DNA from 4 places in the Ideonella sp. sgz306126 genome. Region 1 is predicted to be linked to each of the others. Evidence: predicted binding sites of a transcription regulator. Region 1 holds the regulator's gene; each other region holds the start of a gene.
The links. Region 1 encodes FNR, which switches genes on or off when oxygen is low (the NO sensors DNR and NnrR bind a similar motif). Its sites were predicted from a motif close to TTGATNNNNATCAA; they were not measured.
Positions count from the first base shown of each region.

Region 2: the regulator FNR is predicted to act here: its motif matches at 968-981, upstream of AC0N04_RS04690 (TraR/DksA family transcriptional regulator).
Region 3: the regulator FNR is predicted to act here: its motif matches at 960-973, upstream of AC0N04_RS12355 (universal stress protein).
Region 4: the regulator FNR is predicted to act here: its motif matches at 1,002-1,015, upstream of AC0N04_RS16425 (OmpW/AlkL family protein).

Region 1 covers NZ_JBVYWP010000004.1:404,664-406,857, forward strand. Annotated here, with positions in the region: gene hemN (oxygen-independent coproporphyrinogen III oxidase) at 1-294, opposite strand, end outside; gene fnr (fumarate/nitrate reduction transcriptional regulator Fnr) at 455-1,189, shown strand; gene AC0N04_RS14280 (hypothetical protein) at 1,262-1,504, opposite strand; gene AC0N04_RS14285 (nitrogen fixation protein FixH) at 1,585-1,860, opposite strand; gene ccoG (cytochrome c oxidase accessory protein CcoG) at 1,881-2,194, opposite strand, start outside.
Region 2 covers NZ_JBVYWP010000002.1:62,417-64,610, reverse strand. Annotated here, with positions in the region: gene AC0N04_RS04700 (FUSC family protein) at 1-101, shown strand, start outside; gene AC0N04_RS04695 (hypothetical protein) at 114-494, opposite strand; gene AC0N04_RS04690 (TraR/DksA family transcriptional regulator) at 529-918, opposite strand; gene AC0N04_RS04685 (class II glutamine amidotransferase) at 1,049-1,804, shown strand; gene AC0N04_RS04680 (porin) at 1,895-2,194, opposite strand, start outside.
Region 3 covers NZ_JBVYWP010000003.1:845,161-847,354, forward strand. Annotated here, with positions in the region: gene AC0N04_RS12350 (dienelactone hydrolase family protein) at 1-400, shown strand, start outside; gene AC0N04_RS12355 (universal stress protein) at 450-884, opposite strand; gene AC0N04_RS12360 (sulfurtransferase) at 1,008-1,874, opposite strand; gene AC0N04_RS12365 (DMT family transporter) at 1,905-2,194, opposite strand, start outside.
Region 4 covers NZ_JBVYWP010000006.1:38,867-41,060, reverse strand. Annotated here, with positions in the region: gene AC0N04_RS16430 (methyl-accepting chemotaxis protein) at 1-940, shown strand, start outside; gene AC0N04_RS16425 (OmpW/AlkL family protein) at 1,147-1,797, shown strand; gene AC0N04_RS16420 (5-formyltetrahydrofolate cyclo-ligase) at 1,897-2,194, opposite strand, start outside.

The DNA of each region.
Region 1 (2,194 bases):
GCTCAGATACTCGGCGGCGCGGTCATGGTGTTTGGTAATGACCTTGTTGCAGGCGCAGTAATAGCAGACCGACTCACAGAACGGGATGTGGACATAGATCGACAGCGGCTGCTTGCCCCCGACCTGGGCGCCTTCGCTGCGCTGCGTCAGCGCGCGCTGGTAATCGCCCGCTGTGAAGGCCTCCACAAAGCGATCTGCGGTCGGGTAGGAGGTGTAGCGGGGCCCGGGAACGTCAAAACGCTCCAGCAAGTCTGTGGGCAACCCGATCGGTGGTGCGGAGGCAACAAGTTCCATGGCGCGATGGTGCCAAAGTGGGGGGGCTGAGCCTTGATGTGTCTCAAGGCAGCTGGCGTTTGCGTGCCGGGAAAGACCCTGCCTCGCACGTTGTTTGAATCCTGCGACGCCGCGTGCGTGGGGCTGCCGCAAACTTTCCCCTCAAGCGATAATCGTCATCATGACTGATTCGCTGCGTGTGAAGCCTGAGGCCTTCAAGGTGGCCTGTTCCAGTTGCAACCTGCGGGAGCTGTGCTTGCCCGTGGGCTTGGGCAGGAACGATTTGGACCGGCTGGATGATCTGGTCGCAACCCGCAAGACCGTCGCCAGAGGCGATACGCTGTTCCACTCGGGGGATCCGTTCCAATCGCTGTATGCGGTCCGGACCGGCTTCTTCAAGACCTGCGTGTCGTCGGAGGACGGACGCGATCAGGTCACCGGGTTTCAGATGGCAGGCGAATTGCTGGGCCTGGACGGCATCAGCAACGACCGGCATTCCTGCGATGCGGTAGCGCTGGAAGACTCTCAGGTCTGCGTTATCCCCTACAGCCAGTTGGAGGATTTGTCGCGTGAGTTCACCGACCTCCAGCACCAATTCCACAAGATCATGAGTCGCGAGATCGTGCGCGACCACGGCGTGATGCTGTTGTTGGGCAGCATGCGTGCCGAGGAGCGGCTGGCGGCGTTCTTGTTGAATCTCACGCAACGCCTAGAAGCGCGAGGCTTTTCGGCCTCTTCGTTGATTCTGAGGATGACCCGCGAAGAGATCGGCAGCTACCTCGGCTTGAAATTGGAAACCGTCAGCCGAACCTTCTCGAAGTTTCAGGAAGATGGCTTTCTCGAAGTCAAGCAGCGCCATATCCGCATCGTTGATCAGGCCGGACTGCAGCAACTGGTCAACGGCGCGAACTGCTGACACAGACCGGACTGGATTCTGGCAGTCCGTCCGGCCCTGGCGCCGGTATCGAAGGCAAGCGAGCAGCGCTTGCTAGAGTTGAGGGGCACGCTCCTCGAAGCTGTCGGGCGGACAGGTCACCAGCAATTGCGTCAACGCGCTCGCGGTCGAGATGATCAGCCAGAAGGCGAAGAACGCAAGCGTGTAGACGGCCGTTGAACTCCACTCGATCATGGCACCGCCGAACCATTGGAGCGTGTGCGGGTCGACGACGGAAAACACCAGCATTTCCATCACTCCGGCCATCAGGAACGATGGCCACAGAACGCACAGCAAGCGTATTCCGAAGCTCGATCTGCCGACTTTCATTCAAGTCCCCCTTCCATGTCCCTGCCCGCGATGGGGGAGACCTGCATTCAGTGCTTGGATACCACGGCGTGGTTGCGTGCAAGTTCCGCCGGGGTCTGCGAATCGGTTCCGGCCTTGATGGCCGATGGCGGGGGGCCCACATCGTCGTGCAACAGCACGGGGTCCTGGCCATGCCAGGCGACGTATCCGCTGATCAAGGCGGCGATGACCACCGAGAGCGGGCCGCTGATGACCATCCACACCATCCCATAAGTCCACCATGGGCGTTGACTCTCGATGGACTCGGATCTGCTGGCAACAGGGGAAACCTGGGTATTCGACATCGTGTCAATCTCCGATTCGTTCAGCGAGGTACCAGGAAGGTGGATTTCTCCGAGACCGTCGCAGGCGTGCCATCCGTCCCCGAGGCGAGGCGCTCGACATTGAAGTGGATCTCGTGCACCCCGGACCCAACCTGCTGGCTCGATTCAAAGGGAATGCGAACTTCCAGCGTGATCCAATGGGCTTCCGCGGGCCCGACCAGAATATCTGCACTGTTGGTACGGCCGTCATCTCCCGCCACCGTGATGCCAGGCAGCCCTGCAACGGACACCTGATAGTGCTGGGCCTTCTCGGCGTTGTTCATGATTTGCAACCGGTAGACATTTTCGATGTTTC
Region 2 (2,194 bases), on a different contig from region 1:
TGCGGCTGTGCGGTCTCGAGGCCGAGCGCCTGGCCGACGCGGCCCGGATCGTCGCGGCGGAGGCGGCGGCCCCCGGCCATCTCCGGGTCCGGCCGGGCTGAACCGGGCCGCGCTCAGGTCGGCGTCGGCGTGCCGGCCATGCGGTCGTACTTCAGGAAGTACTGGCGCGCCAGCGCCACCAGCTGATGGTCGGTCGGGTGGTCGGCCTTCTCGGTGCCGACCAGGACCTTGGCCAGCGCCGGCTGGTGCTGGGCGCACCAGACCTTGAATTCGTCGTGGGCCTGGGCCGGGCCGGTCAGCAGCACCTCCCGGGCGCCGGCCAGCGCGCCGGCGATCTGTTCGAAGAACTGGTGCAGCGCGCGCTCGTCGACGCCGTGATGGCGCGGGTGGTGCGAGCGCGCCTTCACGCGCTGGGATTCGATCGATTCGGCATCGAACTGCAGCACGTGGGCTTGCTGGTGGTCCATCCAGACGACGGCATGAAACAGGGACATCGACAACTCCGGCATTGAGGGATTGAAAACGGATTCAGAGGCTGTGTCGGGCCGCACCCGGTGCCTCGGTGCGCGCCTCGCAGGCCACGCAGCGCAAGGTCCAGGGCTCCAGCATCAGGCGCTCGAAGGCGATCGCCTGGCCGCAGTCGATGCACCAACCGTACTCGGGCTGGTGGATGCGCTTCAAGGCCTCGCTGACCTGGCCGAGCTCGGCCAGTTCGCGGTCGCTGCGCGCCAGCTCGACCTCGCGGTCGGCATCGCGTTCGCGCGCGTCCTGGCTGTCTTGCTCGAGCCATTCGCGGGCCTGCTCGGCACGGCTGTGACCGCCTTGATGTTCGGCAAGCTGCTGATCCAACTCGGCCCGGCGACGTTGCAGGCCGGCTTCCAGCTGGGCCCGCTGGCTGGGGGTGAGGGCGACGCTCATGATGATCTCCTGGTTGGGTCCATCGTCTCGCCGAAGCCCGGTTGCCGTCTTGACGGGCATCAATCGGGCGGTCCTGGCGACGGCGCTTCCTACAATCCCCCTTGCCCCCTGTTCTCGCGAGAGCTCCGCCATGTGCCAATTGCTGGGCATGAACGCCAACACGCCGACCGATGTGATGTTCAGCTTCACCGGCCTGGCCACGCGCGCGCACGAGCACAAGGACGGCTTCGGCATCGGGTTTTTCGAGCGCCGCGGCGCGCGCCTGTTCGTCGACCCGCGCAGCGCCCGCGACAGCCCGGTGGCCGAGCTGATCAAGCGCTGGCCGATCCACAGCGACAACGTCATCGCCCACATCCGCAAGGCCACCCAGGGACGCGTGGCGCTGGAGAACACCCACCCGTTCGTGCGGGAGCTGTGGGGCCGCTACTGGGTCTTTGCCCACAACGGCGATCTGAAGACGTTCCGGCCGCGCCTGCACGGCAGCTTCAGGCCGGTCGGCGACACCGACAGCGAACACGCTTTCTGCTGGCTGATGCAGGAGCTGGCCAAGGCCCACGCCGGCGTGCCCGCGGTCGACGAGTTGAGCCGCAGCCTGCGCGAGCTGCTGCCCCAGCTGCACCGGCACGGCAACTTCAACATGTTGCTGTCCAACGGCCAGGCCCTGTGGGCCCACGGATCGACCCATCTGCACTGGCTGCAGCGCCAGCATCCGTTCCAGACCGCCGCGCTGCGCGACGAAGACCTGCGGGTGGACTTCGCGCGCGTCACCACGCCCAGCGACCGGGTGGTGATCGTCGCGACCGAGCCTTTGACGGCGGGCGAACCCTGGCTCGCGTTCGAGCCCGGCGAGCTGAAGGCCTTCGTCGACGGGCAGGTCGTGGCCTGACCCGGCGGCGCGCGGGCGCAAGAAAAAAGGCCCGGCGGGGCCGGGCCGGTTCGTGCACCTCGCACACGGCGGCGGGCGCCGCCGCGGCGATCAGAAGGTGTGGCGCAGGCCGAGGGCGAAGGTGTTGCCGGAGTTGGCGCCGGTCAGCTTGTCGTTCATCGCCACGCCGTACACGTCGGTGCGCTTGGACAGCGTGTAGTCGTAGCCCGCGCTGACGGTGGTGCGGCTGGCGCCGGCATCGGGCACCAGATGGCCGTACTGCAGCAGCACCTTGCCGCCGCCCAGCGGCACCGACAGGCCGATGTCGCTCAGCTTGTAGGCGTTGCTGACGGTGTCGTCCTTGACCTTGCCGTACTGGCCGTAGAGCTTGGCCACGCCGAAGTCGTACGA
Region 3 (2,194 bases), on a different contig from region 1:
TCGTCTGGGCGTCACGGGCTTTTGCTGGGGTGGCCGCATCACCTGGCTGTACGCGGCGCACAGCAGCCAGGTGAAGGCGGCGGTGGCCTGGTATGGCCGGCTGGTGGGCGATACCAGCGCGCTGACGCCGCAACAACCGATCGACCTGACGACCCGGCTTCATGCCCCGGTGCTGGGTCTGTACGGCGGGCTGGATCCCAGCATTTCGCAAGACAGCATCGGGCGCATGAAAGCGGCGCTGGCCACCGGCAGCGCGGCCGCCAAGGCCTCCGAATTCGTCGTCTATCCGCAGGCCTCGCATGCGTTCAACGCCGATTACCGCGCCAGCTACCAGCCCGAGGCCGCGCACGATGGCTGGCAGCGCTGCCTGGCATGGCTGAGACGCTACGGCGTGAGCTGAGCCTGCGCCGAGCCAAGATGGGCGCCGGACAGGCACCCACCGGACCGGCTCACTTCACGACCAGGACCGGCACCGAGCAATGGGTGAGCACCTTCTGCGTCTCGCTGCCGAGCAGCAGGGCGCTGACGCCGCGCCGACCGTGCGAGGCCATCACGATCAGGTCGCAACCCTGGGCCTTGGCATGCTCGACCACGGCTTCCCAAGGATGCACGGCTTCGACCGTGCTGGCGTTGCACGCCACGCCTGCGGCGGCCGCGGCATCGGCCACGGTCTTGACCCGGGCGGCAGCGATGCGCTCCTGCGCGTCGTAGAACTCCTGTGGCGGCACCGGCTGCATTTCCGAGATGGCGCTGTAGGGAAACGGCTCCTTGACGCTGATCGTGGTCAGGCGCGCGCCCAGGCTCTTGGCCAAGCTGATGGCCGTGTCCACGGCCTTGCTGGTGATGTCCGAGCCATCGGTCGGGAGAAGGATATTGCGATACATGCGGAACTCCTGTTCTCTGACGTACCGGCGACGCCGGCCTTGACGACAAGTGTTGCCGCTGGCGGGCGACGGGACTTGACGCGCATCAAGGCTGTTGCAGTGTAGGCGCGTGATCGGAAGGCTTCAAGCGCGTGCGATCGGGCGTGTCGGGTCGCTGCTCCATTCGCTCCACGAACCCGGGTACAGGCGCGAACCGGTCCGTCCGGCGAGTTCCATCGCCAGCAGGTTGTGGCACGCGGTCACGCCCGAGCCGCACTGGTGCACGATCCGTCCCGGCGCGACGCCATAGGCATCGAACGCCTCACGCAACTCGGTCGCCGGGCGAAAGCGCTCGTCCGGGCCGAGGTTGCTTCTGAAGAAGCGGTTGCGTGCCCCGGGGATGTGGCCGGCTTGCGCATCGAGCGGCTCGACCTCGCCGCGGAATCGCTCGGGGGCCCGCGCGTCGACCACGGTCAGCGTGCCCAGGCCGCCGAGCAGGTCGGCGGCGCTGACGGTGTCGACGCGCGGCGCGGTGCAGGCATAGGGTCGGGTCGCCGGCGCGGGCGGGGGGGCCTCGCCTGTGGCTTGCGGCCCACCCACCGCCTGCCAAGCGGACCAACCGCCATCGAGCACGGCCACCGGGCCGTGGCCCAGCCAGCGCAGCATCCACCAGAGGCGGGCCGCATAGGGGGATCCTTGGCGGTCATAGGCCACCACCGGCCGGTCTGGCGTCAGGCCCCAATCGGCGACCCGCTGTGCGAAGGCTTCGCGTAGCGGCAGCGGATGCCGGCCGCCGTCGGCCGACCCGCGGACCGACGGCGGCCTCGACAGATCCCGATCAAGGTGCGCGTAGACCGCCCCGGGGAGATGGCCGGCGGCGAAAGCCCGCTCGCCGGCGGAGGGATCGGCCAGATCGAAGCTGGCGTCGATCAGCAGCGGTGCAGCGGCACCGGATTGGAGAAGATCGAGCAGGGCCGTCGCGTCGATCAGCGGCGTCGGAAAGGCGGACATGGAAACTCCCGGAGCGAAACAGACAGGGCGTCAACGGCCGGCGATCGGCATCGAACTGCCGGTCGTCGCAGGCTGGCGAAGCTGGTTGGCGGCCAGGCCGGCACCGACGATCAGTGCCATGCCGGCCAACGCCGACAGCGTGACCGGATCATCGAACAGCGCGACGCCGTAGGCAAACGAGAAAGCGATGCCCAGGTACTGCAGGCTGGCATTGGACAGGGTGCGACCGATCGCGTAGGCGCGCGTCATCAGCATCTGCGCCACGGTGGCCAGGATGCCGATCGCCAGCAGCAGCGCCGCACCACGCGCCGTCAACGGGT
Region 4 (2,194 bases), on a different contig from region 1:
CGCGCTGTGGCTGGGCATGGCGATCGCCCGCTCGATCATCGCTCCGGCGCAGTCCGCGCGGGCCCTGGCGCAACGCATCGCCGAGGGCGACCTGACCGGCACGGTGAGCGTCTCGTCGCGCGACGAGATGGGCCAGATGCTGAGCTCGCTGAACGACATGCAGGTCTCGCTGACGCGGGTGGTGGGCAACGTGCGGCAGAACTCCGACAGCGTGGCCACCGCCAGCGCGCAGATCGCGCAGGGCAACCTGGACCTGAGCGAGCGCACCGAGCACCAGGCCAGCGCGCTGGAGCAGACCGCCGCCTCGATGGAGCAACTGAGCGCCAGCGTCCGGCAGAACGCCGACAACGCCCGCCAGGCCAACCAGCTGGCCCTGGGCGCCTCGACGGTCGCGGCCAAGGGGGGGCAGGTGGTGGGCCAGGTGGTGGACACCATGCGCGGCATCAACGATGGCAGCAAGCGCATTGCCGACATCATCGGCGTGATCGACGGCATCGCGTTCCAGACCAACATCCTGGCACTGAACGCCGCCGTCGAGGCCGCCCGCGCGGGCGAGCAGGGCCGCGGCTTCGCCGTCGTGGCGGCCGAGGTACGCAGCCTGGCGCAGCGCAGCGCCGCCGCGGCCAAGGAGATCAAGAGCCTGATCAACAGCAGCGTCGAGCGCGTCGAGCAGGGCACGGCGCTGGTCGACCAAGCCGGCGCGACGATGGCCGAAGTGGTCGGCGCGATCCGCCGCGTGACGGACATCATGGGCGAGATCAGCGCGGCCAGCACCGAGCAGAGCACCGGCGTCGCCCAGGTCGGCGAGGCCGTCGGCCAGATGGATCAGGTGACCCAGCAGAACGCCGCGCTGGTCGAGCAGAGCGCCGCGGCGGCCGAGAGCCTGAGGGCCCAGGCACAGCAGCTCGCCACGGCCGTGGCGGTCTTCCGGCTGGGCTGATTCGCGGGCACGTCCGCCGCGCAGGCTGTGGCGCGCACGCATCATCGTGCGGCGACGAAGTCTGACCGACATCAAAGCAGACCGGGCGGCACCGGCGGTTCGTCCCGCTTTTTGCGGCGCGGCAACTTGACGTCGGCAGACCCGGGTTGGAATGAATTCCAGATCGCATCTGATCCCGTATTCATCCAACCCAAAGAGGAGTTTTCATGCGCAAGTCCCTCATCGCACTGGCGGTTCTGGCCGCCGCCGCCATGCCCCAGCTCGCCGCCGCACAGGACACCGGCAACTGGATTGTTCGCGTGCGCGCCACCGACATCCAATCGGACAACCACAACAACGGCCAGTTGCTGGGCACGATGCAATCGCTGGGCTTCGACCACGCGGCGATCAACAACAAGTGGATCCCGGAAGTGGACATCAGCTACTTCTTCACGCCGAACATCGCGGCCGAGCTGATCCTGACCTACCCGCAGGAACAGACCTTGTACGCGGTCGCCGCGGACGGCACCAAGACCTCGCTGGGCACCTTCAAGCACCTGCCGCCGACGCTGCTGGCGCAGTACCACTTCACCGGTCTGCCGGTCGCACGTCCCTACGTCGGCTTGGGCGTCAACTACACCCGCGTGTCCGACGTCAACCTGAACACGGTTCCGTCGCTGGGCCTGGACCTGAGCCGCAACAGCTTCGGCCTGGCCGCCCAGGTGGGTGCTGATTTCCCGATCGGCGGTGGCTGGCTCTTGAACGTGGATGCCAAGTACGCGCAGCTCGGCGTGGACGTCCGGTCCAATGGCAACAAGGTCGGCGAGTTCGGCGTCAACCCCTGGCTGCTGAGCCTGGGTGTCGGCAAGCGCTTCTGATCCCGCGCCTCGGCCCGAGAGGCCGAGGGTCCGGAAGGGGTGGTCACGGCCACCCCTTTTTCATTTCAGCGCGCGTCGCTCCTTCTTGAGGGCCGGCCCTCAGGCTCCGCGTTGCCAGAACACGCCGTCCTCGGTCAGCAGCGCGTCCAGCGGCATGTCGTGCGGCTCGGCCGCCAGCCAGGGCAGGTAGGCATGCGAATACGCCAGACCCGCAGTGGCCGGCCGCGGGCTGATCGCCGCCAGCGTGCGGTCATAGAAGCCGCCGCCATAACCCAGCCGCACTCCGCCCGGGCCGAAGCCGACGCAGGGCACCAGCAGCAGTTCGGGATGAAAGGCCTCGGTGTCCTTGGGCTTGGGAATGCCGTAGGCGTCCTCCTCCATCGGGCAGCCCGGATAC